One region of the Lysinibacillus sp. GW821-FHT14F06 genome, then DNA from elsewhere that is predicted to be linked to it. Evidence: riboswitches for the same ligand, from Rfam matches in the RefSeq annotation. Region 1 holds a riboswitch; each other region holds the start of a gene.
What was found. A riboswitch is a leader RNA that binds a small molecule or an ion and turns the genes downstream of it on or off. The one in region 1 is predicted to bind thiamine pyrophosphate.
Positions count from the first base shown of each region.

Region 2: another riboswitch for thiamine pyrophosphate. It lies ahead of thiC (phosphomethylpyrimidine synthase ThiC); the one in region 1 lies ahead of thiW (energy coupling factor transporter S component ThiW).
Region 3: another riboswitch for thiamine pyrophosphate. It lies ahead of thiT (energy-coupled thiamine transporter ThiT); the one in region 1 lies ahead of thiW (energy coupling factor transporter S component ThiW).

Region 1 covers NZ_JBXAPF010000019.1:61,629-72,800, reverse strand. Annotated here, with positions in the region: gene AC1RNS_RS16730 (cysteine desulfurase family protein) at 1-1,119, opposite strand, end outside; gene AC1RNS_RS16725 (iron-sulfur cluster assembly scaffold protein) at 1,129-1,482, opposite strand; gene AC1RNS_RS16720 (LuxE/PaaK family acyltransferase) at 1,498-2,676, opposite strand; gene AC1RNS_RS16715 (MFS transporter) at 3,076-4,272, shown strand; TPP riboswitch at 4,348-4,455, shown strand; gene thiW (energy coupling factor transporter S component ThiW) at 4,556-5,044, shown strand; gene AC1RNS_RS16705 (VWA domain-containing protein) at 5,176-7,770, opposite strand; gene AC1RNS_RS16700 (vWA domain-containing protein) at 7,754-9,499, opposite strand; gene AC1RNS_RS16695 (DUF58 domain-containing protein) at 9,511-10,386, opposite strand; gene AC1RNS_RS16690 (AAA family ATPase) at 10,383-11,172, opposite strand, start outside.
Region 2 covers NZ_JBXAPF010000023.1:58,470-69,641, forward strand. Annotated here, with positions in the region: gene AC1RNS_RS18455 (methyl-accepting chemotaxis protein) at 1-1,601, shown strand, start outside; gene AC1RNS_RS18460 (AEC family transporter) at 1,750-2,682, shown strand; gene AC1RNS_RS18465 (methyl-accepting chemotaxis protein) at 2,859-4,610, shown strand; TPP riboswitch at 4,675-4,789, shown strand; gene thiC (phosphomethylpyrimidine synthase ThiC) at 4,927-6,705, shown strand; gene AC1RNS_RS18475 (catalase) at 6,830-8,335, opposite strand; gene AC1RNS_RS18480 (helix-turn-helix domain-containing protein) at 8,740-10,197, opposite strand; gene hutH (histidine ammonia-lyase) at 10,454-11,172, shown strand, end outside.
Region 3 covers NZ_JBXAPF010000008.1:129,153-140,324, reverse strand. Annotated here, with positions in the region: gene AC1RNS_RS10155 (GNAT family N-acetyltransferase) at 1-546, opposite strand, end outside; gene AC1RNS_RS10150 (polyphosphate kinase 2 family protein) at 687-1,511, opposite strand; gene AC1RNS_RS10145 (TspO-related membrane protein) at 1,711-2,418, shown strand; gene map (type I methionyl aminopeptidase) at 2,448-3,203, opposite strand; gene thiT (energy-coupled thiamine transporter ThiT) at 3,404-3,964, opposite strand; TPP riboswitch at 4,084-4,191, opposite strand; gene AC1RNS_RS10130 (magnetosome magnetite crystal formation protein family) at 4,315-4,647, shown strand; gene AC1RNS_RS10125 (hypothetical protein) at 4,703-4,828, shown strand; gene AC1RNS_RS10120 (helix-turn-helix domain-containing protein) at 4,960-6,756, shown strand; gene AC1RNS_RS10115 (GntP family permease) at 6,868-8,181, shown strand; gene AC1RNS_RS10110 ((Fe-S)-binding protein) at 8,227-8,961, shown strand; gene AC1RNS_RS10105 (LutB/LldF family L-lactate oxidation iron-sulfur protein) at 8,961-10,385, shown strand; gene AC1RNS_RS10100 (LutC/YkgG family protein) at 10,389-11,108, shown strand.

The DNA.
Region 1 (11,172 bases):
TTCAATAAAATAATCTATATCCTTGTAGTCCGTGTAATAACCAAAGCTAATACGGATAGACGATTTTATTCTATCCTCAGATAAGCCAAGTGCTAACAATACATGAGATAAATTAGCTTTATCAGCACTACAGGCAGAACCAATAGATACTGCAATACCATATGTTTGACTTAATAGAACAGCTAATGCTTCTGCTCGTATATTCACAAAAGATATATTAATAGTACTTGGTAATAAATTCTCACCTAACACAGAACCATTAATTTCATAGTATTCAATCGAATTCTCTAATTTATCTAGGAAATAAGATCTTAATGTGATTATTTTATTAGCATTTGGCTTTAGTTCTCTTTTTGCAATTTCACAGGCTTTACCAAAACCAATAATAGCTAAAAGATTTTCTGTACCACCACGAAAACCTTTTTCTTGTCCACCGCCATGAAGAAGCTGATCTAATTTACGTTCACCGTTTTTCAAGTACAATGCACCTATGCCCTTAGGACCATATATTTTATGGGCAGCCATCGATAATGCATCCACTCCTAAGTCCCGAACATCTATCTGGATTTTGCCTATCACCTGTACAGCGTCAACATGAAAGATAATATTGCTATTGATATTTTTAACAACTCTCACCATCTCTTGAATTGGTTGAATTGAGCCGATTTCATTATTGGCAAACATGATTGAAACAAGCGCTGTATTCTCTTGTATAGCGTTTTTTAAATCTTCAATAGCTATGAAGCCATTAGTATCAACAGGTAAATAGGTAATTTCAGCACCAAGGGTAGATAAATATCGACATACTTCCAAGGTTGCAGCATGCTCGATTTTAGAAGTGATGATATGAAATGGGCGCTTATCATTTGAAAAGAAATATCCTTTCAATGCAGTGTTAATAGACTCTGTACCGCCAGAAGTAAAAAATATATCTGTCTCTTCTGCATTGATTACTGTAGCAACATGTGAGCGTGCCTCTTCCATTTTTAATTTGGCTAACTGCCCAAAGGAATGCGTGCTAGAGGGATTACCAAATAGCATTATATTTTCTATCATAGTAGAAGCCACTTCCTCCCGAAGAGGGGTAGTGGCATTATAATCAAAATACCTTCCTATCATAAAAGCCTCCTAAGCCGCCGAACGTATTTGCTCAAATAACTCATGTAAAATATTCAAACAATGCATTTGTGGAGGCTCTAACTCCCCTAGCATTTTATCAATCTCATGTTGCGGTTGCTGCTTAATTTCTTCTATTGATTTATTAATGATATATTCTGCAAATATATCAGCTGTTGCTAAAGATGTAGCACAACCATAAGCTTTATATTTCGCATCGAATATTTTTCCATTTTCTACCTTAACGCTCATTAAAATTGTATCTCCACAAACAGAGTTACCAATTTTTAATTCCATATTTGCATCAGTCAATTCACCTGAATGTCGAGGGTTGCTAAAATAATCAACAATGATAGAATTGTACATGTTTAGAATCCTCTCTTATACTTCTGCCATTTCATTTTTTTCTTCTGCGGCATCCATATGCTTCTCTAAATTAATGGCACAACAACCTATTTCTGCACCTGCTACTCTAGAAAGATATACCACCTTCTGACCATTTCTTCCGCATTCACATGTATTTTCTTTCTTTAAATACACTAAATCCTCAGTTTGAATAAATCCTGGATATGACAAGGACGTAGGGTCAAATATTGCTAAAACTCCTCTTTTTCCTTGTGGTACCTCTTCCGCTAAATTTTTTGGATTTCTTAATGAAAAATGAACCCAAGGTGGTACATGCTTAGACTGTTTCTCACATTCGATAGCTAAAATATTAGATTCAACTAATCCATACATATCCCTTATATTTTCTTCAGGAATACCTAAAAATTCAGCACATTCTTTATTGTATTGTTCCCTAGGTATCTCCATACCAGAAAAGCGTTTCCAGCCTCCTAGATTGATAATCATCGTCTTTTGATCTAACTTCAAATGAATATTATTTGTTTTTAAATAATTGACCAGTTTATAAATTAAAAATGGAGGTCCTACGATGTGGCGTGTATGAATGTTTTGCCATTTTTCTAAAGTTTCTATTGCCTCTTTAGGCTTGAAGGATGCTCTCTTAACAAGACATCTAGTTGCATCAAACAAACCTGAGAGCATATTTAATACTTTTACCATTCCCATCTCTGGCATTTCTTCTGGAGATGGGAATAAGAAGAGACCAGCTCCACGAGAGAAGGCAAACATCTCTCTATACATTGCGTAAATACTAAACACGCAATTGTTTAATGTTTCAGCATCCCTTCTCGATATACTTGGTATACCACTTGTTCCTGTACTTCGCATTTCAAATTCAATGTTCTCTAAAGATGTTGATAATAATAAATGAGAGTCAGGTCTTTTAAAACTTGTTACCGGAATAAGTGGAATTTTTTGTATATCATCTAGACTTTGTATATCGGCAGGTGTAACGCCGCTATCCTCGCATAACATTCGATAAAAGCTATTGTTTTCATAATGATGTTTAAAATTTTGGGAGATTAAATACCCCTTTAAATCATTGACTTTTTTTTCATCCCATTGAAATAGCTGTTGGGTTGACCCAATAACTGCTGTTACTGGGTTAATACCTAATTCTTTTAAATTTTCCATCGCTGCTTGAATAGTTACCATTTCATTTCCTCTCCTTTTTAATATCAATTTCTCTCGGATTTTCGGCTTATGATCGCTTCTTGTAGATCAGTAATTAGCCGTTATTACAGGAATTATTAGGGAAATATCAACCATATATAAGGCGCTAATTATTACAATTTTTGTCATACAGTTGACATAAAAAGATTAACATAAGAACAAATGATGTAACCCCTAATTCACTACAAGATAAAAAGTAAATTCCACAAATAAACTTGTGGAATTTACTAATTGAATACTTAATTATTATTGCAAAATATTTATCATTTATTAGTTTAAGAATAAACAATTGGTCCACTATTTAGTGTAATCCTAACTAATAGCAAACCATTTTTCTTTGTGATAGACTGTACTATATTTGATTAGAAAAGGGGGTATTCGATGACCCAGCAGAAGTCTAATAAGGCGGCTTTGTATATTTTAATGTTTAATATGTTTATCGCAATGGGGAGTATTGGGATTATTATTCCTGTCATGCCTGAGTATTTAAGAATATTTGGTGCTGCAGGACAAGTTCTAGGCATGCTTATTGCAACGTTCGCCTTTGCTCAATTCGTTTTTTCTCCAATTGCTGGGAATCTTTCGGATCAGTATGGTCGAAAAAATCTAATAATTTTCGGACTGATACTAACAGGACTTGCACAAATCGGTTTTGGGCTCTCTACAGAAGTGTGGATGCTCTTCTTAGCACGCTTTTTAGGTGGTCTTGGATCAGCCTTTGTTGCACCTCCTATTATGGCATTTGTAGCAGATGTTACAACATATGAAGAACGAGGAAAAGGGATGGGGATGCTCGGTGCTGCCATGTCTCTTGGCTTTATGATTGGGCCAGGTATTGGTGGATTCTTATCACAAGTCAGCTTACATTTTCCATTCTATACAGCTGGAGCGGCTGCTATTTTAGCTGCTATTTTATCGTTCTTTTTATTACCATCTACTAAACCAAACGCAGCACAAAAAATGCATAAGCAAGACAATCTTGCAAAACAAATGGTACGTTCAGTACATATGCCTTACTTTGTTATGCTTATTATTATGATGGTATTCTCGTTCGGAATTGCTAATTTCCAAACGACTTTATCATTATTTGTTACAGATAAGTTTCATTATACACCTGGAGATATTGCTATTATTTTAGTAGTGGGTGGTGCTTTTGGTGTAGTTGTACAAATGTTTGTCATTACACCACTCTTTAATCGCTACGGTGAAATGAAGGTCGTATTAGTCAATTTATTTATTGCTGCCGTATCTATCTACTTAATATTATTCGTATCTGGGTTTGCCCTTATTTTAGTTGTTGCGACAATCTTCTCGACAGCCACAACATTAATTCGTCCTGCTGTTAACACATTGATCTCTAAGCTTGCTGAAAATGAGCAAGGATTTGCTGCAGGTCTAAATAATGCCTATATGAGTCTTGGGAATATGATTGGTCCAGCATTGGCAGGTATTTTATTCGATTGGAATATGAATAGCCCTTATATATTTGGTGCTATAATTTTGATGACTTGCTTCTTCCTTGCCCTTATTTGGACAATGAAAAAGGCACCACATCTTATGCAGCCTGATTCTAAATAATCTGAAAAGTTATTGACTATTATTAGTAGTATGTTACATTTATCTTGTTACGATGCTAAACAAAAATTAAATAATTATTACCACTAGGGGAGTCTTTAAAAGACTGAGACGTATATTATCATATATGGACCCTTTGAACCTGATCTAGTTCATACTAGCGGAGGGAAGTGGCGACATCTTGCTTTTTAATATGTAAATGCAAGGCCGCTTCCTATTGTTTTCAGGAAGCGGTCTTTTTGTGTTCGCCAGTTTAGCGCGATAATATTTCAAAGGAGTGTAATTTATGTCAGTTCGAAAATTAACAATCATGGCTTTATTAGTGGCCATTGCCGTAGCAGGCTCTACCTTCGTTTCAATTCCAACAGGGATTGCGCGAGCTTATCCAATACAACATGCCATCAATGTCATCGGTGCCATTCTACTCGGCCCAGTACCAGCCGTCATCATTGCCCTTATTACGGCGATTATTCGAATTCTAACAGGGACAGGCTCCCTATTAGCCATTCCTGGCAGTGTTATTGGTGCTTTTTGTGCAGCGTTGGCTTATAAATACAGTAGTAAACCTTTGCTAGCAGGGATTGGTGAAATTGTAGGGACTGGGATCATTGCTTCTCTCATTGCAGTACCATATGCATATATCTTAATGGGGACGTCCGTCGTAGCAATGTTTTTCATGCCTGCCTTTTTAACCTCTAGTATTATTGGTGCTTTTTTAGGTATGGCCGTTGCTAGTAGTCTACGAAATACTATACTTATTAAAAATTTTCATTAAATTTTTAGAGTAGGGATTTCTTTCCTCTCCATTTTCGAAGATCATTTTTCAGTGAACCACCCCCATAGCGAGTACAAAACAAAAAAACAGTGCAAAATAATTAATCATTTTGCACTGTCATTTAATCTAAATTATCGTTTCTTCATGCCCTTTAATAACTGAGCAACATTCGTATCCTCTGCCTGTATGGTTTTATTCTCTACAGGCTGCTCTTTTCTCTTAGACTTAGCAAAGAAGCCCCAGCCAAAGCGTCGGATTGTAATATCGATGAAGAAAAGTAACATACCTGCTAATATAAGCCATGTTGCTATATTTTGACGGTCTGCGCCTTTCTTCGTAAATTCACGAAATACCTCCTTCGGTTCTTTCAAAACTGAGCCGCTTGTTTGCTTTGTCAGTTCTTCCACCAGCTTATCATTTACTGGTCGTAACTCATATTCAGCACTATAAGGTACACTTATTCCTGCCTGATAAATAGCTTGATCTTCATCAGCAATACGGAAGAAAATGAGTCCTGGCTCTGCTTGCACAACTGCCCGAACCTGAGAGGCTGAAATGGCCTCAAGCTGTGTTTCAAGTTCTTCTCCTGCTTCATTGACAGCAACTATATCTAAAAATGCTGCTTCATTAGTTGGATCTGTAATAATAAATGAACCATCCGATTCTAAACGTACATCGTAGGCAACATCATTATAGCTTGGGAGCATTTGAGAAATAAGCGTTTGCCAAAACGTTCCCCAATCCTGCCATCTTGCCCAATCACCTGTCCATTTCCCTGTCGAATCGGAAGTAAAGGCAAATGTCTTGCCAAGTCCATATTGCCACTGTGCTAGCACCGGATCCTCTTTCTCGCTTTCCGCAATTACAGAGGCCCCCTGCTTCGCTGTTGTTCCGATATAAGCATTCATTTGAGGTACACCATTTGCAAATAACGTGTTCCAACCAGATGCGTTATAGATGGTTGGATAGAAAGGGTTATCCTCAATATATGTGCGTGAAATCATTGCCGTTTCACGGGATAAAATAGAAGGGATGGTCTGCTCATCAACAACGTCATAAAATCGTCCGCTGCCCATTTCACTAAGTGCTTCAAGTAAATTGGCATCTGCATCCTGTCCAATTGCTACAGTAGACAATGTTACGCCACTCTCTTTTCCTTCAGCGATTAAGTCTTCATAATTTCCTGGCTGTGACTGTCCATCCGTTAATAAAATAATATGCTTTCGCTGTAGCTTTAAATCTGTTAAGTTCTCATAGGCCTTAGCAAGTGACCCATAAATCTCTGTCCCACCGCCTGGCGTTACAGACAAAATCGTATCCACAGCTTCTTCCTTATTTTCAAGTGGTCCTGTTTCGATAATTTCCCAAGGTTGATCATCAAAGGCAATGAAGCCGAGCGTATCTTCATCTCGCAACATTTCAACAGAACGAGCTGCCGCCTCCTTAGCGAGCTCCAGCTTCGCTCCTGACATACTACCAGAGCGGTCAAGCACGATAACCAGCCCTAATGAAGGCAATTGTTCCTTCCCTTTAATCTCCATTTCAACAGGTAGTAAAGTTTCGATTGGTGTTTTAAAATAGCCGCCCAAGCCAAAGCTATTTTCGCCACCAACCATCGTAAAGCCTACGCCAAAGTTTTTTACTGCCTGCTCTATCACATTCATTTTGGCCTCGCCCACTAGATGTCCTGGCACATTATCAAAAATAATAGCATTGTACTGTAGATAACTAGAAAGCTCATTTGGCAAACTTTGAGCATCTATAACATCAAAGGAGATGGATTTTCTCCCAAGAGCGGCTGCTACAGGTGATGCGCTATCATAACCGTTAACAATTAATAAATGTGGTTCACTCTGTACCATTGTAACGCTTGTTAGTTTATTATTTTCAAATATGGCATCCTGCTCTACCTGTACAACAGCTTCATACTTTACTAGACCCTCTGCTGTAGCTGTATGTTTATAGGTAAATACATTGGAGCCTTGTGCAAGCTCTACAGTCTCACGGTGAACAAGTTTGTCGTTTTCATATAATAGTAGCTCTCCTTTGCTAGCCGCTGTTGCATGAACTTCAGTAACTAATTGCTGCTGTTCACCCACATATGCAACCTGTGGGGTTACAAAGCTGTTCAGTGATACATCTGTAGAAACTGCTTGATGAAATGGAACAACATCAACGCTTATATTGGACCCTTTAAATTTCGAAGCAAACTCTAAGGCATTGCCTTTTGTTTCATTGCCATCTGTTAAAAGGACCAACCGTGTTGCCTTTTTTGAATTAACAATCCCTGAAGCAAGCTGTAGACTTTGTTCAATATTTGTTTGATCTGTTGCTCCTATGTTTGTAAACTTCGGCACTTCCTTTAATGACTTCGATAAAATCGCTTCTGTTTGCAGTGTTGATGAAAAAGAATAAATCCCTGCAAGCTGTTCATCCTTTTTCGACTGTAAACTTTCCTCTATAAATTTAACCATCTCACCGTCTGTGCCATTCATAGAAGCAGAACGGTCTACCATAAATAATATTTGTTCTTCCTTTATAGGTAATAAAATATAAGGACCTGCAAGCGCAAAAACTAAGCAGCTGACTGCTAGAATACGAATCCCTAGCACTGTTATATGGCTCTTTTTCAAGCGCTGACGCTCTCGCCAATAGGTCCAGCTAAAATACATAAATAATGGGAGTAAAAGCAACAATGCTAATGGCATATCAATTCGTAAATCCACGTCGTCGTTGCACCTCCCACTCTGTAACTAGTACAAATAAAATAAGAAGAATAAGCCAAGGTACAAGTGAAGCTTTCGCTATTTCTTCTTTGCCATTTTCTTGGAGCTCACCTAGTGTATAGCTTGTTCCTTTTGAGATGATACGCTCCTGTGCTTGAAGCTGGACAATGAAGCGCTTTTCTTCATTTTCTGAGCGTGCTGTATAGATTCCTGGCTTCATTGGAGCTGTTAATAAGCCATTCGAAATGGACGATAAAAACTGATCATCCTGCGAATATACACTCCAATCGCCCTGAGCCAAAGCAACTGCACGCTGCTCATTCGGCGTAAAAATACCAAGTGAACCAATCGATTCTGAAAGCTGCTGTTCCACACTCCACAAAAATAATGGAAATGAAGGGTGTAGGGGCCAATCTGTATCTGCAATATCAGCTAATATGACAAGATCACCTTTCGGAGTACGTTGTATAAAGGGATGATCTCCAACCGATGCAATTGTTTTATAGCCATCAAACCCAGGATATACAGCGCTAACATAAATATCTTTTAGCTCACTAAATGCAAACAATGCATCACTTGTTGTATTTACTTCGCCCTTTGCTTCAATTTTTTCGGCATCATCACGACCAAATAATACTATAGGTTTATCCATCTTTTCGAGCAGTGCTGTTTGGTTAGTTACTACAGTCGCTTCTTGATTATCAGCTATCTGTAAAGACGGAACAATCTTGACACTGCTATTAATTGTTTGAAAACCTTTTTGAATGAGTTGATGCATACTTTGATCGACCACTATTTTTGAGGTAGTCGTTTGTAGTAAAACAGTTTGCGAATTATCGACTGTATAATCATCATCTGCAGCAATGGTAGCCGTCATTGTATCCTCTAATGGTAAATCTTTAAAGGTTTTGGTCACAGCTTCTTTAGGAGGCAATGTAATATCTTCTGACACTACCTTATTATTCTCTGCATTTTGTAACAAAAGAGTGATCTTTTGCTCCAAATCAGTATCATTTTGTAGCTGCACCAATGCCATTGTCGATTGACCGTCTGTAGTTGCTGCAAAACGTGTAATCGCAACATTCTCTAAATCTTTAGCAGAGCCTTTTACAATCCATTTCACTGTATCTTTTTCCATTGGTAAGTGCTTTTTATCCAACACATCTGTAAATACATAAATGGATGTTGGTATATTACCAACAAAAGCCTGTGCCACATCAAGAGCCTTATTCATTTGTGCTGTTTCATAGGTTACTTCCAGCTCTTGAATCGCCTTTTCAATATCTTTAGTGTTTGTCACCTGCTGTAGTACAGCTTTCGGTGTATTGCCTGTTGTAATGAGCGTCACAGGTCTACCATTTAGTTGCCCCATCAAAGATAACATTTCTTTTTTATGTGCATCAAATGTTGACTGCTCTTTCCCCGCAAGCATTGTTGCAGACGTGTCCACAATAAAAATTGTCTGTGCACCTACAATCGTTGATTTTTTAACATAAGGGTTCATTAGGGCTAGTACCAATAAAAGAAGTGCTAGAAGTTGCAAAAAGAGCAAAGCATTTTTTTGTAGTTGCTTTAAGTATGGTGATACACGCGTTTCCTGCATAATTTCCGACCAAAAAAGTGTAGAAGATACGGTTTGATCGATATATTTTTTTCGAAAGAAATAATATAGTAGGACAATGACCGGGATGATGGCCGTCCAGCTAAAAAGTATTTGACTAAAGCCCAATACGGCTCACCTCACCTAATCCAATGTGCTTTTAATAATTGCTGAAAGATGGCATGCTGTAATCCATCCTCCACTTTAAGCTGTAATTTTCGAACACCAAAGCGTCGACAAATAGCTTCGAATTCTTCTTCATGTAATAAACGTCGTGCCATATATGCGTCTAAAACTTTAGAGGACATTGTAACGTTGACATCTTTGCCAGTCTCACGATCTAATAGGCGGACATCACCAGTGTAATTAGGAGAGAGCTCCTCCTCCGTGACAATTTGTAATAGACGGACATCCCCTGCATAGCGCGGCAATCTTCTTAACAGTTGCTCCCATTCCTCAATCGACTCTAGTCCATCTGTAACAATAAATAGCACTGTACTATCTTTGGGTAATGCTCTTAAAGCTCCCTGTGCAAAGCTTCCTGTGTAATCAGCTTCTTCTATTTCCGCTATGACTTGTAAAAAAGCGCGTCGATACATAGCGCCTTTACGGCGAAATGGCGGCTTCATCTCATCTTGTACAAAAGAAAAGGATAAACGATCGTCACGACCAAGCACCATTAAACCAAGAGAAGCAACAATTTGACGAGCAAATATCCATTTAGTGTCATCCCCCATGGATTTAGTGGTATCTAGCAAAATGTGAACACGCATCTCTTGTTCATCTAAAAATCTTTTTATAAAGTATTTATCCGTTCTTGCAAATACGTTCCAATCGACCTGCCGTACATCATCACCTAAATGATATTCACGAAAATCTGAGAAATCGAGTGATGCCCCGAAGCGCTGCGAACGGTGCGAGCCTTTATGCTGCCCTCGCAATTTGGAGGCCGTTGCCAATTGGAAGCGACTAATTTTCGCTAACCAATCTTCGGGTAATATTATTTTTTGTGTCACTTGCTAACACCTTGCTGTACTTTTTCTAAAATAACATCTATCACATCATCCGCTGTTTTTCCTGAAGCCTCCCCTTCATAATTCAACAGCATACGATGACGTAATACTGGCTTCGCTACAGATTTAATGTCTGCTACAGAAACATGAAAACGCCCATTCATGAGTGCTCTAGCCTTCGCTAGCTTTATTAAGCTTTGCAAACCACGCGGACCACTACCATACATTGCATATTGCTTGACCTCGTCTATGGCATCCACTCTTTCAGGATGTGTAGCAACAACTAGGTCCGTTGCAAATTCAAGCATTTCATCTGCAACCAGTATTTCCTTTACCATTTGCTGTGCCTCGATAAGTACCTCTGTATCCATTATTTTTTGCAAGCCTATTTCCTGAGCGCCTGTTGTACGCTTCATAATTTCCATTAGCTCACTTTTCTTAGGATATGGGACAAGTATTTTACATAGAAAACGGTCCATTTGCGCCTCAGGCAATGGATAGGTTCCCTCCATCTCAATCGGGTTTTGCGTAGCTAACACAAAAAAGGGCTTAGCCATCCTTTTTGTATCCCCTAAAATCGTAACCGTCTTTTCTCCCATAGCCTCAAGCAATGCACTTTGTGTTTTAGGTGTTGCACGGTTTATTTCATCCGCTAACACCATCTGACTAAAAATCGGACCTGGCTGGAATGTAAACTGCTGTTTACCGTCTGCTGTACGCTCAATCATACTTGTTCCAGTAATATCTGCTGGCATAAGATCAGGTGTAAATTGAATACGCGAAAACGAT
Region 2 (11,172 bases), on a different contig from region 1:
GATCAGTTCTAACAGAGCCCTATGATTATAATGTGAATGGAAAGACAGTCCTAATGACAACTATTTCTGTTCCATTAGTGAATGCTTCAGGGAAATTTTTCGGCATAATGACAGCTGATTTATCCATCGATTATTTAAATGGATTGACAGAGTCGGTCAAGCCAGATGGTGGTTATGCGGCGATTATTACAAATAAAGGTATTTTAACGGCGAATAGCCTTGGTGCTACATTAGATGGATTAAATATGCAGGATCATTTGGATTGGACAAGCATTAAACAAACGATGGATAATGGTGAAGTAAAAAGCATGTATATGGACTCTGATGAATTGAAAGAAAATTCTTTTAATGTTTTTTCTCCAATGGTATTAGAGGGAATTGATGAAACATGGACTGTCCAAGTGGTGCTACCTAAATCAAAAATTTTAGAGACCTATAATCAGGTGTTTATTTTTACAATTGCTGCATCTATTATTATAGTGGTTTTGATGTCTGCTGCTAGTGCACTATTTATTTATAGACAATTAAAGCCATTAAAGTTTTTACGTGCATCTATTGAAACAGCAGCTGATGGTGATTTAACACAAAGAGTGGATGAGAAATATATTAAAGCTGATGAGATTGGTGCTGTTGCACTGGCTTATAATAATATGTTGGATCAAACAAATAGTGCCATAAAAACAGTGCTAAATTCTACAACACTACTGAATCAATCATCCAATCATGTTCATGAGGCATTTAATGAAATAGTGGCTTCAAGTCAAGAGGTATCTGTAGCTATTAATGAAATTGCTCAAGGGGCGTCTAAGCAATCGGAGGATACAGAAGAGACAAACTATCGAATGATTGATTTATCCGATCAAATTGATGCTATTACCGCTTTATCGAATGAAATGGATGAGTTATCAAATAAAACGAGACTTACTACTGACAAAGGCATGCAAGAGGTTGAAAGCTTACGTGACCGTAACGCAGAGACAAATGCCATGAATGGTCGTATTCAGCAGCAAATGGAGTCTCTGGCATCTAATATCGCCAATATTAATCAGATAATCGCATCTATTCAAGGTATTACGGAGCAAACGAATTTATTAGCTTTAAATGCAAGTATAGAAGCGGCTCGTGCTGGCGAGCATGGCAAAGGCTTTGCAGTTGTTGCAGAGGAAGTGCGAAAGCTAGCAGAGCAATCAAAAAATGAAACAGATATAATTAAGCAAACAGTGGATAGTATACTTGCAAACTCTCAGCAAACCGTTGCTGTTATTGCTTCAAATGCAGGACTTATGCAGTCACAAAATGAGTCTGTACAAGGGACAGAGGTAGCATTTAAAGATAACAGTGAGCTGTCACGCTCTATCGCTTCTTCGATCAATAAGCTAATGGATAAGCTGTCGTATATGCTGGAGCATAAAAATCAAGCAATTATGGCAATCCAAAGTATCTCTGCTATTTCAGAGGAGACAGCTGCATCAGCGGAACAGGTGAGTGCTTCTGCTATCGATCAACAAGCGGAGCTGCAAAAGGTGGCAGAATCCATCAATAATATGAATGAGATTTCAAAGGAATTACAAGAGGTTGTTAATCAATTTAAACTAGCTTAATCATGAAGGACTGCCTAAGAGGTATTGAGTGTTACCTAGGGCAGTTCTTTTTTATTGGGAAAGGCTGGCTCTAAGCTATTCTCTCTTTTGAACAGATTGACCTGGCGAAAAAACAGCACTACTATAGGAAAGGAAAGGAGGGCACATTATGATGTATCTCGGTATGATTTTCTTTCAGATCGTTGCTCCTATCTTAGTGCTTCTTGTGCTTGGCGCGATGTTGCAAAAGAAATTTTGCTTCAATCTAAAAGCGCTCTCTCAGCTTATTACCTATTGCTTCATGCCAGCTGCTGTTTTTGTTAATTTATATGAAACAAGCGTGGAGCTCTCTGTGCTTGGAGAAGTTGCGATATTTATTGTACTTTTTATCGGCAGTCAAATGGTGCTAAGCCATTTTTTAGCGAAAGGACTTGGTTTAGTTAAAACAGAGGCTGCAGTGTTTAAAAATAGTGTCGTCCTTATTAATTCAGGAAACTATGGGATTCCTGTTGCGCAAATGATATTCGTGACACAGCCAATCGGCGTAGCGATACAGGTTATTCTTGTGATATTCCAAAATATGACTACCTATACATATGGCTTATACAACTTAATTTCCTCTACAAAATCAGGTATATCTATTGTAAAGGATTTCCTTAAGATGCCTATTATTCATGCCCTTATTATAGGGGTAGCGATGAATTATTTTGATATTGCAGTGCCACAATTTATTAAAATTCCAATAGATCATGTGGCAGAAGGTTTTATTGCTGTGGCATTAATCACGTTAGGTGCCCAACTATCACAACTTGAAATTAAATCCATGTTTAATAAAACCGTCATTATTAGCTGTTTTACACGACTAATTTTAGGACCAGCAGTTGCTTTACTCATTATTTATTTACTCGGCTTAGACGGGGTAGTGGCACAATCATTATTTATCGCTAGTGCTTTTCCAACATCCCGAAATAGCTCTAGTTTAGCATTAGAGTATGATATCGAATCAGCAACAGCTGCTCAAACTGTTTTATTTTCAACAATAGTGAGCTGTATTACAGTAACAATTGTTATTTATCTAGCAGAACTATTATTTCTTTCATAACATATGACGTAAAAAAAGGAATAGGCTTATGGCTTATTGCTTTTTTTTATGCTCAAAAAGTAAAATGAAGAAAATAATTAGAAAATATAAGGAAGTTTGTTAGTTATTGTAATTTTTAATATATACATAGGGTAAATAGGTGTTTAATCATAATATTGAAAGGGGCGTTCATAGCTTTGCGTAAAGGAATAGAGTTATGGAAGAAATTCATCATCTTATTAATAGTTATTATGGTTGCTTTTAGTGTTGCTCTTGGGCTTATTGTCTATAAGAGTACAAAAAACATAGTGGAGTTGGCATTAAAAGAGAATAGTATGATTTTAGCAAGAAATGTTGTGGGACAGCTTGATTCAGAGAGGTATGAGCAGCTAGTTACAAATCCAGATAACCGTTCACTGTATCTTGATTTACAGAAGGAGCTGACAACAATACTGAAAACCAATTATGTAACGTATATCTATGTGTTCAAGGGAACACCTGATGGTAAACAATCAATGGTGCTGGTGGATGCAGGAGATTTAAATAGTGAGGAAACCTACCAAATTGGAGATATTATGGAGGATATACCGTATGAAAGTGTTGTAAAAACAATTTCTAATAATGAGGATGGCTTTAGTGAGTTTGTTTCTGTAGAGGGGTGGGGAGATTTTATTTCTGCTTATGCACCTGTCAGAGCAGAAAATGGTGAAATTGTTGCATATGTTGGATTAGATATTGAGAGCTCCATTATTTACGGCATTCAAAAATCTGCTGTATCGAAGTACTTGCCTATTCTTTTAGGCATAGTCATTTTATTGAGTGTCGTTATGATGACGACATTGTATTTGTATATGCGAAAATCACTGAAGCCGATATTTATCATGAAACGAGCAACAATAGCCTTTACAGATGGAAATATGGCAGAAACTCAACATATATTGGATGAAATAAGCTTTGAGTCAAATGATGATATTTCAGATTTTAGTAGCAAATTTAAAGAAATGATGCAATCTATGCATCAAATTATCTCTAATCTATCGGGGATTGGCACAGATATTTCTAAGGCAACTGATAGTTTACAGGAGGTAGGGAATAATGTGCAGCACTCAAGTAACAAGCTCATTGAAAGTGCAGGAGGGATAGAGGAGAGTGTAGATCGACAAAGAGATCTAGCGACACATTCCTTTAAAACAATCGAAGAGATGACGTCAGGAATTATGCAGATTTCAGCATCTGTTTCTTCCGTTATGAAAAGCTCCTCCAATACAGCCGATCTTGTAAAGCAAAGTCAATCAGAAGCGGCAATGATTACGAATCGTATGAATGACGTGGCAGATTTGGTAACTCATACGGCAAATAATGTGAATGTTCTTGGTGAAAGATATAGTACAATCGAAGAAATGATAAGTGTTATTCAAAATATTGCCGATCAAACAAATTTATTGGCATTAAACGCGGCGATTGAGGCAGCGAGAGCAGGTGAGCATGGTAAAGGCTTTGCTATTGTCGCGGAAGAGGTGAAAAAGCTGGCCGAGATGACGAAGTTGTCAGCTGAGGATATTCGTCAGCATATATATGAATTTAAAATAGTAACAGAGACTGTGTTAAAAGAAATGGACCATAGTACTGTTGAAGTTAAAGAAGGAGCTCATTTAGTGATGGCCATTAGTAATGAGCTGGATCATTTGTTTGAAGCAGTAAAAGTAGTTGAGGAAGATGTTCAAAATGTTTTTGAGGTTACAAACACAATGTCCAAAAACACGAACGTCGTTTTATCGGCATTAGAGCAAACGAATGAGGCATCCGAGGCTGTCTTGTTGGAAACAAAAGAAGTAGCCGATGCATCAAAGTTGCAAGAATCATCATTGAGTCAGCTAAGTAGAACGATTCATGAATTAACGGAGCAGGTAAAGCGTTTAGAGTTTATGAAGCAAAAATATAAACTCTAAAGGAAAAATAGTGATGAAGCTTCCATCTCTTAGCAATATCTGTTACACTAGCATCAAACTTAATAGCATTAACTAGGGGAGTCTGATGAGTCAGGCTGAGAGGGAAACGCATAGAGGTTTCTTGACCCTTTGGACCTGATCTGGCTCATACCAGCGTGGGAAAGTTAAGAAATTATTGCGAGCTCTTTACAATGCGATAATTATACCTTATACAATCATAGCCGGATCCAAAAATTTTTGGATTCGGCTTTTTATTTTTTGGGGTGAGCTAGATTCGGTCCTTGTATGAATTTTCTATAAGGGAGAGAAGTAGGTCATGACAACAGTTAGCGAAAAGAACATTACCATTATGTCGAGCTTTGAGGGGAGCAAAAAGGTTTATGTAGAGGGATCAAGACCAGATATTTTAGTGCCGATGCGTGAAATTGCATTAAGTCCAACGACAGGAAGCTTTGGAGAAGAGGAAAATGCACCAGTTCATGTGTATGATACGAGCGGTCCATATACTGACCCTGCCTATAAGGTAGATATTACGAAGGGCTTACCAGCGTTGCGAAGTGAATGGATTAGAGAACGAGGAGACGTGGAGGAGTATGTCGGGCGTACTATTAAACCAGAGGATAATGGTTTCCGCATAGCTGATGATCCACGTATAAAAGAAAATATATTTCCTGATTTATCTAGAAAACCTCTACGTGCAAAAAAAGATAGAAATGTAACACAGCTTCATTATGCACGAAAAGGAGTAATTACTCCGGAAATGGAGTTTGTAGCTATTCGCGAAAATATGGACCCTGAATTTGTTCGCTCTGAAATTGCAGCTGGGCGTGCAATTATGCCTTCTAATATTAATCATCCTGAGGCTGAGCCAATGATTATAGGACGTAATTTTCATGTGAAAATTAATGCCAATATTGGGAATTCAGCAGTATCATCTTCTATTGCAGAAGAGGTAGAGAAAATGACATGGGCAACACGCTGGGGCGCTGATAATATTATGGATTTATCGACTGGAAAGCACATTCATACCACACGTGAATGGATTATCCGTAATGCCGCGGTGCCAGTTGGAACAGTGCCAATTTATCAAGCGCTTGAAAAGGTAAATGGTGTGGCTGAGGATTTAACGTGGGAGGTGTATCGTGATACGTTAATTGAGCAAGCAGAGCAGGGTGTTGATTATTTTACGATTCATGCGGGTGTACTATTACGTTATGTGCCATTAACAGCTAATCGTGTGACAGGCATTGTGTCACGTGGAGGTTCAATTATGGCACAGTGGTGCTTATATCATCATCAAGAGAATTTTTTATATACACATTTTGAAGAAATCTGTGAAATCATGAAAACATATGATGTTGCCTTTTCATTAGGGGATGGTTTACGTCCTGGATCGATTGCAGATGCCAATGATGAGGCTCAGTTTGCAGAGCTTGAAACGTTAGGTGAATTAACACAGATTGCATGGAAGCATGATGTACAGGTGATGGTGGAGGGACCAGGACACGTGCCAATGCATTTAATTAAAGAAAATATGGACAAGCAGTTAGAGGTGTGTAAGGAGGCTCCTTTCTATACTTTAGGACCACTGACAACAGATATTGCACCAGGCTATGACCATATTACATCAGCTATTGGTGCTGCAATGATTGGATGGTTTGGTACGGCAATGCTATGTTATGTGACACCAAAAGAGCATCTGGGCTTACCAAATCGAGAGGATGTTCGTGTAGGGGTGATTACGTATAAAATTGCTGCACATGCGGCTGATTTAGCGAAGGGGCATCCTGGAGCACAGCAGCGAGATGATGCGCTTTCAAAGGCACGCTTCGAATTCCGCTGGCGCGATCAATTCAACCTTTCTTTAGATCCAGAGCGTGCAGTTGAATACCATGATGAAACATTACCAGCAGAGGGAGCAAAAACTGCGCACTTTTGTTCAATGTGTGGGCCCAAGTTCTGTAGTATGAGAATCTCCCAGGATATTCGTAATTATGCAAAAGAAAAAGATGTAAATACGACGGAGGCAATACATCAAGGAATGCAGGAAAAGGCTGAGGAATTTAAGAAAGCAGGCAGTCAGATTTATCAATAATATTGTCATGAAAGGTTTGTGTTTATTTAGGCACAAACCTTTTTCGTTGAATAGAAAACTCCACGTGAAATGTTGCTCACATGGAGTTAAAGTTGGATTTGGATATCAATAATAGATGGAAAAATTAAACGTTAGTTGGTTGTTTTACGTATGGGTTAGTAAGATCCATACCTTCTAATGAAAGACCCATTGCTTTTGCTACACCCTCACCATATGCTGGATCAGCTAAATAGCAGTGAAGGATGTGGCGACGTTTGATGAACTCTTCAACAGGTGCCATATCATTTGCTGTATTTTCGAATAGGCGTTGTTGTTCTTCAGCAGTCATTAGGCGGAATAGTTTTCCTGGCTGCTCGAAGTAGTTGTTATCATCTTCACGGAAGTCATGGATACCTGCGTTACCATCAATACGTAATTCAGGCTCTTTATAGTCTAAGTTGTGCTCCCATTCGCCATAGCTGTTTGGTTCATAGCCTAATGTTGAACCAAGGTTGCCGTCAAAACGCATAGCGCCATCACGATGGAAAGTACGGAATGGGCATTTTGGTGCGTTTACAGGAAGCATATAGTGGTTCACGCCTAAGCGATAGCGTTGTGCATCTGCATATGCAAAGATACGGCCTTGTAACATTTTATCTGGAGAGAAGCTAACTCCAGGAACAATGTTAGACGGTGCAAATGCTGCTTGCTCAACCTCAGCAAAATAGTTGTCTGGGTTTTTATTTAATTCGAATTCACCTACAGGAATTAATGGGAAATCTTTTTTATACCATACCTTTGTTAAATCAAATGGATTATATGGTAGTTCACGAGCTTGTTCTTCAGTCATTACCTGAATGTACATTTTCCATTTAGGGAAGTCACCTTGCTCGATAGCACCATATAGATCACGTTGTGACGATTCACGATCTTTACCAACTACTTCCTCTGCTTCAGCACCTGTTAAGTTTTTAATACCTTGCTCTGTGCGGAAGTGGAATTTTACCCATACACGCTCATTTTCAGCATTGATAAAGCTATACGTATGAGAACCAAAACCATGCATATTGCGGTAACCAGCTGGAATACCACGGTCAGACATCACTATTGTGACTTGGTGAAGAGCCTCTGGTAGTGAAGTCCAGAAATCCCAATTTGAGTTTAAGTTTTTCATATTTGTACGTGGGTCACGTTTTACCACGTGATTTAAATCTGTAAAGTGTAATGGGTCGCGGAAGAAGAATACAGGCGTATTGTTACCAACTAAATCCCAGTTACCTTCTTCTGTATAAAATTTAAGGGCAAAGCCACGAATATCTCGCTCAGCATCTGCTGCACCGCGTTCACCTGCAACTGTAGAGAAGCGTGCAAACATTTCTGTTTTCTTTCCAATCTCAGAGAAGATTTTTGCTTTTGTATATTGAGTAATATCATGCGTTACAGTGAAAGTACCAAATGCACCTGAACCTTTTGCGTGCATACGACGCTCAGGAATAACTTCACGGTTGAAGTTCGCTAATTTTTCAACTAGCCATACATCTTGAAGTAACAGAGGACCTCTTGGACCTGCTGACATGGAGTCATGGTTACTTACTACTGGAGCACCACCTGCTGTTGTAAAACGACGGCTACGATCATTTGCGTTTGTCATAATAGTTTACCTCCTGAAAAAAATTGTGAGTCAAACTCTTCATCAATAACTATAACAAATATAAACTAGAATTGCTAGTACATTATAATAATTATCGTTAAAGAATTTTTATTGTAAGATATAAACTATTATTATATGTGTAAAGAAGTAGAATTATGCATAATTTCACTACCCAAAACAGTGCTTTTCAAAACATTATTAGGAGTACGAAAGGGAAAATAAAAGCTTTTTCATTGATTTTTTCTCTATCGTGCTCAATTAAAACATCCAGCAAACTCATTCTATTGAAATATCATTCCTGAATTATAGGGATGAATCAAAATGCTTGTATATTAAATATAATGTAAATAAATCACTGTTTTCTTAGACAGAATTGAAAATAAGGTATGCTAAATGAAAATTCATTAATAGGATTTTCGATAGCGATTGGGTGTCATGCCTATCTGCTGTTTAAAAATTTTAATGAAATAATTTGGATCTTCAAAACCATTTAATTGTGCAATCTCGCTAATAGCAAAATCTGTTTCCACAAGCATTTTTGTAGCATTATGAATTCGAGCCTGTTGTAGGTAGCGCTTAAAGGGCAATCCTTGCTTCTTCGAAAAAATCGTACTTAAATAATTGGGACTAATCCCTAATTTATGGGCAACGAAGGGTAAAGATAATCTGCTATCCTGAAACTGTTGATAGATAATTTCTATTGCCAGCTCTACATAATCTGTTCTTTTTTCCATTCGTGCCTCACGAGCCAGCTCAATAAGCCTTTGTGTAAATAAAATGATGCCATTTAGTATGGTATAAAAAATAGGATGTTCGATAATTAAATGAAAAAGCTGTCGGTAATTTTGCTCAATAGCAGCTTTCTCATGCAATTTATACTTCAGCATGAAGCGGCGAATTTGAGCTAAGACACTAGTTAAATGAATACGTAAGTCATCTTGCTCGTAATAAATTCCTTCATTGGATAGCTGATATAAAAATGTTTTAACGGCTTCAAGATTGCCTTCCTCCAAACTACTAATTAGTAATTGCTGCTCCTCTGGTGTTAACAAAGGATCAAATGGCTGAGTTTCAAATTGTTTACTTGCATAAAAAATATGCCCGAACCCCTCGTAAAAGCTTTGATGAAGGGCACGCTTTGTGAGGATATACATATTCTTAAGAGTTGTAGGTTCTCCATCATATATCCCAATATTTAAAGAGCTATTGCTTGTTAAACGCCATTCCTTTAACAGTGTTCGTACATCCTTTTCCACGATTTTTATATCATTTGTTTGAAATAAGCAGACAATACTATCAGATAATGGGTAGACTTGCATATGATAGTGAATTGCTGTTTGTTGTAGCCAGTTAAATAGCTTGCTTAATGTTTCTGAATGCTCAGGCTCAATCATTGTAAAATGTCTAGCCGTCTCTATGGAGCTAGGCTTACTATCTATAAATAACTGATAATAAAAGGATTCGTCTGTAGCCTCCTCAACAGCATTAAATTCTTGTGGTGTACGAAGAGAGAGAGTTGCAAGCTTTTGCTTTAATACTTCTAAATCAATGGGTTTTACAAAAAGGTGCTGCACCTGTAAATTAATGGCTTTTAAGGCATTTTTAAATAAGGGCTCTGTAGTTATTGCTAAGATCGCCCCAGAATATTTCTGAAAAACATGATTTAGAGCAGTTAAACGATTATTTGGGAATAAATCAATATTCAATAGGATTGCGTCAGGCTCGAATTGCTGGATGCTTTGAGGTGCCTCAGACATAATCGTACACATTTCAATTGTTACATCTCCGGGAAAATACGTATGTAAAAACCAGCGAATACCAGAAAGCTCAGCAGGATCTCTATCTATTAATAACAGCCTCATCACAATCAACCTTTCGTAAAATAATCTTGTTTCGTAAAAAAGTACGATTATATTCATAAAAATAACATAAAAATCTGAAGAAAATCATGTTTCTTGCATTAAAATTCTCTATTTTCTGAAAAAAGTAGTTAGTACAATGTAAATAGAGTAATCTCCATTAATCTTCTTGCAGAAATCGTTTTCAGCGTGAAAGTGAAAAGAGTTAATGGATTAAAAATATTTTTACATAGCCATAAAGGGAATAGGGGGATGTCATATGAAGTCAATCATCGAGCTTGATGGCAATACATTAACTAGAAAGCAAATAGAGGAAATTGTTAAAGGTCATGCAACGGTAACGCTATCTACAGAAAGTATGGAGCGTATCCGTTTAAGTAGAGAGCGTATTGAAAAACGTTTAGCTGAAGGGCAAACGATTTATGGTGTTAATACAGGATTTGGAAAACTAAGTAATATAAAAATTGAAGAGGAAGATATTGAGCATTTACAGCTAAATTTATTGCGCTCAGATGCAACAGGTGTTGGTGTACCGTTTCCAACAGATGTTGTACGTGCAATGATGGTTCTGCGTGCCAATGCTTTAGCGCGTGGTTTTTCAGGTATTCGTCAGGAAACAGTCCAACTATTAGTGGATTTTATTAATAAGGGTGTGCATCCGATTGTACCGTCTCAGGGTTCAGTAGGAGCCAGTGGAGATTTAGCACCATTATCGCATCTGGCTTTAGTGCTTGTAGGTGAGGGTAAGGCTGAGTTTAATGGAGAGGTACTGAGTGGCGGTAAGGCATTAGAGAAAGCTGGATTAACACCTGTTCGACTACAGGCGAAAGAAGGGCTAGCGCTTGTGAATGGCACTCAAGCAATGACAGGTATTGGTGTTTTAACCGTTAACGAAGCTGAACGCATAGGGCTAGCAGCGGATATGGCTGCAAGTTTAACACTAGAGGCCTTAAAGGGGATCACATCAGCTTTCGATCC
Region 3 (11,172 bases), on a different contig from region 1:
TTGACCATTAATATACAAAAGCTTCCTTAACAATCCCTCACGCTGAAATCCTGATTTTTCTAATACTCGAATAGAAGCATTATTTTGTGTTGACACATAGGCCTCTACACGATGTAAGCCTACTTGGTCAAACGCAAAACGTACAACCATTTTTACAGCCTCTGTTACAATCCCCTTCCCAATATAAATCTCATCCATCGCATAGCCAACAAAAGCACTTGAGTAAGGTAAACGTTTGACTGCGTAAAGCGCAATATGCCCAATTAAATTATTAGTTCCAAGCTCGTAAATCCCAAAAGTAAATTCTCTTTTTGAGTCCATTAAGTATAGGCTTTCTTGAATTTTTTTATATTGAGCATCAACTGTATAATATTCAGGTCGTTGTAACGGCTCGTATGTAGACCAAAAGTATTTATTACGGCTTACGAGACCAGTTAAACTTTGTGCATCTTTTTCTTGGAATGTGCGAATGTAGCATTTCTCTCCTTGAATTGATACCACATTTCCACCCTTTTTCCTTAATAAATTCCAAATTTTAAGCACCATTTTTCCACACTAGCCTTCCGATAATTGTCTTACTTGGTACATGCTTCACTCTAAAATAAGTTAGTCACTTTATTGTATGTAAAAAAAGATGCTGCTACAACTAAAACAGCTCGTCTTGTTTGCACAGCATCTTACAATTATTATTTTGTTTTTTTCTTCTTCAAATTATCATTTAGTACTTCAAGGTTTGAAGATTCCTCATCTTCTAACTGAGCCTTGTCTAAAACATTTGTTAAATGAAGCCCACGTTTCTGTGCTTCTCGTTCAATATGTGCGATTGTTTCTTGCAGTACCTGCACACGTGCATATTTTTTATCGTCCCCTGCAACTAGAATCCATGGTGCATTCTTTTTGTCTGTTTTCTCAAACATATCATTTGCTGCTTCTACATACTTAGGTGTTTTATCGCGATTACGCCAATCTTCTTCCGTTAACTTCCAAGACTTGTAAGGGTTTTGCTCACGTTCAGTAAAACGTTTGAGCTGCTCTTCATCTGAGACATGAAGCCAAAACTTAATGATTATGTAATCCCCTGCAGTTAAGATCTTTTCAAAGTTATTCATTTCCTCATAAGCTCGAGACCATTCATCCTTTGTTGCAAAGCCTTCAATTCGTTCCACTAAAACACGTCCATACCATGAACGGTCAAAAATAGCGATTTGTCCATGCTGTGGAAGCTTTCTCCAAAATCGTTGTAAATAGTTGTAGCGCAGTTCGTGGGGCTGAGGTGCAGAAATCGGATGTACCACATAGCCTCGCGGATCAACACGTTCAATTAAACGTTTGATTGCCCCTCCCTTACCTGCTGCATCCATGCCTTCAAATACTAAAATTAGCCCAATTTTATTTTTTAATAAAAATTGTTGTGCATTTAACATTTCATATTGGAGTACTTTTAACTTTTTTTTATACATTTTTTTATCTAGTTCAATAGATAAATCTAAATTTGTTAAATTTTGAGCCATTAAAACTTCACTCCTTCTATTTGGATTATTCCTATTGTACTAAAGAAACATTTAGATGCCTATACAAATGGTAAATAGTAGATAATTTTAATGAAACTACGCGATACATTATTGGGAATTTCCGTTATAATGGAAAGAGTGCAGTCCTATACTTAATTGTCTTTTCCCTATACAATTTAATACGAAGGGAGAGGAAAATATGCCTCAATTTTTTTTGATGACAATCACTTATATTGTCTCAGTCATCCTAACCTTTTCATCCTTTTTCATGAAAATAAATGGTCAATCTTCGTTAGACATCTCTAATCGTTTTCCTGTTGTATTTGCACCTTTTAATGTCAGTCATGTAATTTGGATCGCCATTTACATGTTACTTGGTTTTTGGTTAGTCATGAATTTTAAAAAGACAACAATTAAACAGACTGTTCTTTTTAGCAGCATATGTATATTGCAGATATTCACAATAATCGTGTGGCATCAGGAGTTATTTATCGCCTCTCTTGGTAGCACACTACTTTTAGTCTTCTGTGTATTTTCGCTGTACAATACATATCCTCACAGCGACAAGTCGTTGGCAGGACGTATCCCTTTCTCTATTTACTATGCATGGTCGACATTTACTTTGATGACAGATACAAGCTTTACATTAACAGCTTATGGATGGAACGGCTTTGGTCTTAGCAACCCTCTATGGGCAGTCATTTTATTAACAATCGGTGTTGCCATCGCATTACATATGCGCTTCCATCATTTCGATATTATGTATCCATCTGTATTTATTTGGGCTTATATTGGAATCGCGTTACATAATGGTTTTGAAGAGCTACTTGTAACAACAGCTGCTTTATTTTTATGTGGTGTACTATTAGTCGGTATACTTTTCATAAAAAAAAATCCTGCCCCCTAAAAATAATTGGGGTAGCAGGATTTTTTATATTATGCCTCATCCAATGAAGTTAAAATAATTGGTTTGTCTTTTGTCACAATAATTGAATGTTCGATTTGAGCAACTAGTGATTTATCTGGTGTAACGAAGGTCCAGCCATCACCAGCTTCCACAATATGCTCTGCCTTTGCTGAGATAAAGGGCTCAACCGCAAGCACCATGCCCTCTTTCATGATTGTAGAATCCCATGCATCATAATAGTTTAAAATATGATTCGGCTCATCATGCAAGGAAAGCCCTAAGCCATGACCTGTTAGATTCATAATTACAGTTAAGTCATTGGCATATGCTTCACGCTCAACGGCTTTACCAATTTGATTTAATTTTGATCCAGCTTTTACTTTTGTCATTGCACGATCAAAGGCACTTTTTGCCACACGACACAGCTTCTCTTTATCCTCGTAGCCTTCACCCACGACAAATGAAATGCCCGTATCTGCAAAATAGCCATTTAATGAACCAGATACATCAATGTTGACAATGTCTCCCTCTTTAATTACGCGTTTTCCTGGAATACCATGAGCTACTTCCTCGTTGACACTAATACATGTGTAGCCTGGGAAGTCATATTCTCCTTTAGGTCCAGAAATTGCTCCTGCCTCAGCAAACATACGGCCAGCAATCTCATCGAGTTCAAGTGTTGTAACACCAGGTTTTGTCGCAGCCTTCATTGCCTCACGAATTTCAGCACAAATACGGCCAATTTTTTTAAAGGCTTCAATCTCTTCTTGCGTTTTTACAATCATTTTTAACGTCCCTTTCATCTAATATCTACTCTTTAATATAACATAACTTGTTTGACATAAAACGCTAAACGCTTTAAATATTGTATGCCCTTATAAATTGCAAAGTGCTGAAATGTAATAATATATTCACAGCGGGTAAATTTTATAATAGCTAATAAAACGATACAAAAAACCCTCCACTACTGTGAAGGGTTGTGTATTTATGATTTTCGCTGCATTAATTGTGGTGCTGCTGTAAATAACAGAACACCAACAATGGCAGTTAAAAGTGTAGCCGGTAGCATATACGTACCATTATAAATAATTGAATAAATCCATGCATTTTGATCGCCCGCATACTCTGAGAAGAATACCGCGCCAGCAATAGTATGTGCCGCATAGCGTAAAAATCCTGCTAATACAGTTCCTAGAATAATATACAGTGCCATTTTCGTTTTGTTTTGATTTTTTGCAGCGTCAAGCACTGGTCGACGTACGATTGCAGCCAAGCCAACTATTGTGAAGGCAACGCCATAATCGAGTAAGCCTTGTAACCAATGTACTACTGTAGCACCAAACATTGTTTGCATAACACCAATAAGTAAGCCCGTTGTCAGACCAGGTAAAAGACCCCAACGAAAGGCTATCAAAATTATTGGTACCATCACTAGACTAACAGAGCCTCCTTGTGCCCATACTTTAAAGGAAATCTGATCAAGCACAAGGCCAATTGCTGCGAAAATCGCAATCTCCACAAGCATTAAAAGTCTTTTTTTGTCCATTTTATTCTCTCCTTTGTTCCGATGTAGGATACAAGAGAAGGAATAGAAATCATATTTACTTTTTGACTCTATCTGGCAAAAAAAAACAATGCCAGGACAGAGCCTCACATCGTACAAGTGTCGGTTTCTATCCACATCCCTACGCAAGTGTTAACTTACAGGTTCAAAGAGTTAAGGCATTACGTGCCCAGTCTCAGCTGACATCATCAGCTCCCCTTGTGGTCGTTACATCTTTTTATTTGAACAACCTCATTGTACGCAAATACGGATATGATTACAACTCTCTTTCACAATATTTTTTGAAACTTTGCTGTTTTTCATGCGTAAATATTAAAAAAGGAGGTACAACTATGGAGAACCAAAAAATTTTATCTGCCTTTAGTTATCTCAGCGTTTTTTTCGCACCCTTTATTGTGCCATTAATTGTTTACTTTGTTTCGAAAGATAGTGACGTAAAAAGACACTCCATTCGAGCACTTATTTCGCATTTAATCCCATTTGTATTTGGTATCATCTTCTTTGCTGTCTTTGTCTTCTCAACCATATCATTTAACACTTTTGATCCACAAGCAGGTAGCAATACATTTATGATTGTTTGGTTTGCATCATTTGCCATTTACGTACTTGTCTCACTAGGGATTGTTATTTGGAATATCGTGCAAGCTGTTCGCGTTATTCGTTAATGTTTCATTTCTAACATAAACAGGTAGAACTATTAGTAAAAGGAGCTGTTTTTTTATGAAAGTATCTAAAGTTGTCAAAACCGCCGTAAAATTAGCACCTATCGTTATACCAATTGTCAAAAAAGTAATGGCGGCTAAGAAAGGAGCACCCTCTTCTCCAAAAAACAGCTATAAGAAATAATACATCCCAAATAAAGAATCTGCTCATCTTTTTCCAGCAGATTCTTTTTTTTGACTCTATAACTTTTTTCTAATTTGTACTTGGCATAGCAGATTTATATTAAAATAGGGTTTAGCACTACAGATGAGGGGTTGTTAAAAATAAATAGTGAAAAACAATTAATGAGCTTGGTTAAGGCAGCGCAGGTTCTAACTTCAACACTCGATATTAACCAAGTATTAGAAAAATTGATGAATGAGGTACTTCATGTGATAGACGGTGCTGATGCAGGGGTATTGTTTATGTTGAATACAGAAACTAATCGTCTAGTTGCCAAGCATGCCATTGGTTATGACCTGGCTTATTTAAAAAAGATTCACCTTGCCTCAAATGAAGGAATGACTGGAAAGGTATTCTCTCAAAAACAAGCATTTAGATTTCACTCTAGCAATGATGTTTCAGAAAGCATGGCGGATTTATTTCCACAGTACGAAGAAAACTATACAAAAGCAGTTGGTGATTTAACTTATCCCAAAAGTGCTGTTTGTGCTCCACTTCTTGATAAAAGTAATTCATGTATAGGCGTTTTAACAATTGTCAATTTTTCAGGAGATACACAGTTTGAAAATAGTGATTTAACAATGTTACAGGCATTTGCAAACCAATCCTCAATTGCTATTGAAAATGCAAAATTATTTACTCAAAACGAACGCTCTAAGCGCATTTATAATGCTTTAACACAGGTTTCCTTAACACGTGGCCGACTCAGCGATATGATTGATACGCTTGCATCATTACTAGGCCAATCTGTAGCAATTATGACAGATTTTTACGATTTATTATTTGCATCATCTCCTGTAGCTAAACTTGCTACTGACATTTTAAAAGAGCAAAAATCACAGCATCTTGATACAGTTGTACAGCAATGTGTACGACATCAAGTATACATACCATTTAAAGATGAAACGTATGTAAGTTACTTATTTCCTATCCATACAGAACGAGGTGTTATAGGAATACTACTGATTGTGATGAATCAACATTTACAAATGGATCCTTTAGATTTATTTGCAGTAGAACAGGCAGGTGCATTATTTGCCTTACAGTTAGCTGAGGAGGAAAAGGAGCTAGAAAATTCCTTTAAATACGACGGATATTTGTTACAACAGCTTTTAAACTCAAATTTCAATGCCTTTTATAAACGTCAAGAAGTGCAACAAACTTCTCATTACTTATGTGCTACTCTACAACTTGATGGAAGTACATATCATGTTGCTCAGACTAATAAAATGCAGCACCAATTTAGTAAACTACTATATCGTTTAACTCGCTTATTTTCCTTACCAGTTTTTATCTCGGAGCATGAATTACACTATCATTTTTTATTTATGAACAATTTGCGAGTTTCAGTCGAACAGTTTAAAGAGCGTATTCAATATTTTTTTGTACTCCTCGAAAAAGACTCGACAAAGTACAATTCACTATCATTTATGGTTGGTCTCGGAAGACACTTTAACACAATTGAAAACATTTTCAGTTCATATCGGGACTCCACAAAGTGTATTGACTATTTACAGACACTAGAACAGGCACCATTCATCATTTCCTATGATAAACTTGGACCTTATACACTTTTTTTAAATAATGACCCACAGGAAATGGCAGAATATGTTGAGTTGAAGCTTGGACCAATTATGGAATACGATAATCAACATAAAACTGATTTGTTATATACACTAAAGCTATTTTTTGAACATAATCAAAACCGAAAAAAAACAGCTGAGGCATGCTTTGTACACCTAAACACCATTAAATATAGACTCCAAACGATTTTTTCATTAATAGGGATTGACGAGCAGAATGGGAAAACTATGTTCGAATTAAATCTTGCTATCTATATGTTTTCTTACTTACAAAATATAAAATTAGCCAAAACAGACAAAGGATAGTTCTTATCTTTGTCTGTTTTTACATAGTATTTTCATAGTATTCATTGTTATACTAAACCCTACTTGTTGAATTTTCAGAATATTTTTATTAAGCAGGAGGGCTGTCTAGGTATGGAAATATGGAGTTTATTTACGATTATTGCGTCACTGGCTTTATTAATATTTTTAGCATTACGTGGCTTCAGTATCATTATTATTGCGCCAGTAGCAAGTTTAATCGTCATCATTTTAAATCAAATGCCTATTTTAGATTCATTACAAGGCAACTATATGAGCGGGTTTATAAATTTTATGAAAAATTACTACCTCATCTTCTTATTTGCCGCAATATTCGGAAAATTTATGGAAGAAAGTGGTGCTGCTCGTTCAATAGCTGAAAAACTTTTGAATATTATGGGACGTCATAGTAAATTTAACGCGCTAATGGCAGTCGTAATCATTTGTGCCTTTTTAACATTAGGTGGCATTAATACATATGTCGTAATTTTCGCCATTTTACCAATTGCTAAACCATTATTTAAAGCTATGAATATACCTTGGCATTTATTTACGGGGGCATTTTTCTTCGGAATGGCAACATTTACAATGACCATGCTACCTGGTTCACCATCTGTACAAAATATCATTCCAACAAAATATTTAGATACAACAGCTACTGCAGCACCTGTTGTTGGAATTGTAGCTACTATTACCATTATTCTTTTTAATTGCTTCTATTTAAAAAGACAATTATCTAAAACAGAGGCACGTGGTGAAACCTATGAAAATATGAAAAATCCCGAAAAACAAGATTCAAAAGCTTTTGAGGCAAGTGTTAGAAGATATCCGCCATTTATCTTAAGTATTTTGCCACCTATCTTCTTAATTGTTACGTTAAACGTTTTTAAGGTAGATATCCTTTATACATTGATGCTTACTGTGCTTCTTTCTATCATTATTTTTTGGAAATACATAGACAACAAGCTACAAGCAATTAATGTGGGTGCAACAAATACCGTTCTACCAATTGTCAACACAAGTGCTGATGTCGGGTACGGTACAGTTATTGCAGCAACTGCAGGCTTTGGTGTAATAACAGAAATGCTTGCCAACATACCTGGAAGTCCCTTAATTTCTCTTTATGTCGCTATTGCAGCACTTGCAGGGATTACAGGTACTGCCTCTGGTGGACTTGGAATTGCAATGGAAACACTTGCTCAAACGTATTTAGATTTAGGGGTTGATCCAGAGGCACTTCATCGTGTTGCGACAATTGCCTCCGGTAGTTTAGATTCATTACCGCACAATGGTGCCGTTATTACTGTATTGGCTGTTATAGGATTAACACATAAAGATGCCTACAAACATATCTTTTTTGTTTCAGTAATTGGGCCCATTATTGCGGCAATACCAGCATTAATTACTGCGATCTTACTTTATTCTTAAGTAAATACTCTCAATTATTATTTAAACAGTAGGAGATGAACAAACATGAAAGTCTCACTTTTCGCAACATGTTTAGTAGATATGTTTCAAACAAATGTGGGCAAAGCAACTGTAGAACTTCTAGAACATCTTGGCTGTGAAGTTATTTTTCCAAGGGGGCAAATTTGCTGTGGACAACCTGCCTATAACTCAGGCTATGTTCAGGAAGCAAAGGAAGCCATGAAAAATATGATAAAAGCATTTGATGGTGCTGATTACGTGGTTTGCCCTTCTGGTTCCTGTGCTTACATGTTCCGAGAATATGAAAAGGTTTTTGTGAACGATGCTGAATGGGCATCTAATGCAAAGCAATTAGCTGAAAAAACGTATGAATTAACACAATTTATCGTAGAAGTTCTTGGTATTACGGATGTGGGTGCTAGCTTCAACGGAAATGTGACCTATCATATGTCTTGCCATATGACACGTTTGCTTGGTGTAAAAAGCGCACCTTTAACGTTACTAGAAAATGTTAAAGGCTTAACATATACTGAGCTTCCTAATAAAACAACTTGTTGTGGATTTGGTGGAACCTTCTCAGTAAAAATGACACCTATTTCCGAGCAAATGGTTGATGAAAAGGTACAACATATCATTGAAACTGGTGCCACTTATTTAGTAGGCGCGGATGAAGGTTGTTTAATGAATATTCGTGGACGTGCAGAACGATTAGGTACCCATATACAAGTACTTCATATAGCTGAAATTTTGAATTCTCGCAAAACGGAGGTGCGTGCATAATGCCAATGAAGGTCGGTAATGAGCCATTTAACAATCGTGTTGGAGAAGGTATTCAAAATACATTTATGCGCAGTGCCGTTTCAGGTGCACAAGATCGTTTAGAAACAAATCGTCAATTGGCTACAGATGAGCTTGGCCATTGGGAGGAGTGGCGTTCTCTTGGTGAGGAGATCCGTCAGCATGTACTTGCAAATCTTGATTATTATTTAACGGAATTAAGTGAACAGGTTGCTGCACGAGGTGGACATGTTTTCTTTGCGACTACTGCTGAGGAAGCCCAAGCTTATATTGCTAATGTTGCTAAGGAAAAAGAGGCTAAAAAAATTGTCAAATCAAAATCGATGGTAACAGAGGAAATAGACTTAAATCATTATTTAGAAAAACATGTTGGCTGTCAGGTTGTTGAAACCGATTTAGGAGAATATATTTTACAGCTAGATAATGATTTACCCTCACATATCGTGGCACCTGCTTTACACCGCAAGAAAGAGCAGGTGCGGGAAAGCTTCCAATCTCATCACCAATATGAAGGCTCTGCACGTCCTGAGGAGCTAACAAAGCATGCTCGTAAAATGCTGCGAGATGATTATTTATCAGCTGATATCGGCATTACGGGTTGTAACTTTGCGGTGGCTGAAACTGGCTCTGTTTGCATTGTAACAAATGAAGGAAATGCTGACTTATCAACAGCACTACCAAAAACACAAATTACTGTAATGGGGATGGAAAGACTTGTACCAACATTTGAAGAGCTTGAAGTACTCGTCAATATGCTAACAAGAAGTGCAGTTGGTCAAAAACTTCCTAGTTATGTAACTGTTTTAAGTGGTCCTCGTCAAGATGGTGATGTAGATGGGCCAGAAGAATTTCATTTAGTTATTGTTGATAATGGGCGATCTGAAATTTTAGGTAGTGAATTCCAAGCTATCTTACAATGTATTCGCTGTGGTGCTTGCGCTAATATTTGTCCTGTTTATCGACATGTAGGTGGCCATTCATACGGCTCAATTTACTCTGGACCAGTAGGAGCGGTCTTATCGCCATTGCTAGGTGGCTATGATGACTATAAGGAACTACCGTTTGCTTCAACACTTTGTGGCGCTTGCACAGATGTTTGCCCAGTGAAAATTCCTTTACATGAATTATTGCATAAGCATCGACAAACCATTGTCGAAAAAGAAGGTCGTGCACCTGTATCGGAACGCTTCCTTATGTCTATTTTCGGTATTGGTACCTCATCAAGCGGTATGTATAAATTCGGATCTAAGGTTGCTTCAAGTGTTTTAAAGCCATTAACAAAAAATGACCAATTATCAAAAGGCATCGGTCCATTAAAAAATTGGACAAATATTCGTGAATTCCCTGCGCCTAAAAAAGAGCGCTTCCGTGACTGGTTCGAAAATCGACAAAAAGGAGATGAATAAGGAATGGTAGGCAAAATTCAAAATCGTGAGACATTTATTCGTCAATTATCTTCTAGACTTCAACGATTATCTATACCAGTGCATGTAGAGCGTCCTCAATGGCGATATTCACCACAACATAAAACATTACAAAACTTATCTCAGGATGAGCTGTTGATCATCTTACAAAAACAATGCACACGTATTAATACGAACTGCGTTGTCACATCCTCTGCTGATTTAGCTATGACACTGGAAAAAGTCATTGACGACTATGATGGTGGGCCAATTATGACTTGGCAGGATGAACGATTTGACACTTATGGTCTGACGGGGCTATTTTCAAATACATTACCTAAAAAACAAATCGAACTACACACTTGGGACCCATCGATTGGCAGAGATAATATAGAACTAGTAGAGAAGGCAAATATCGGAATTACAATTAGTGATATTACCTTAGCGGAATCCGGTACAGCTGTACTTTTTAGCAATCCAAATCACGGTCGTACTGTTAGCTTCTTACCTACCAAGTCTATTATCCTAATACCAAAAAGCTCTATTGTGCCTCGAATGACACAGGCAGCAATACAAATTCGAGAGCGTCTACAAAATGGTGAAACTCTCGCCTCTTGCGTTAATTTTATTTCTGGTCCTAGTAACTCTGCCGATATTGAAATGATTTTAGTCGTTGGAGTTCATGGTCCAATTTACATGACCTATATTATTATTGAGGATTTATAGAATAAAGAGGCAGGAACAAAAGTGTTTCAGCCAACAAAAATACCGAACTATCCAATGAAACGCT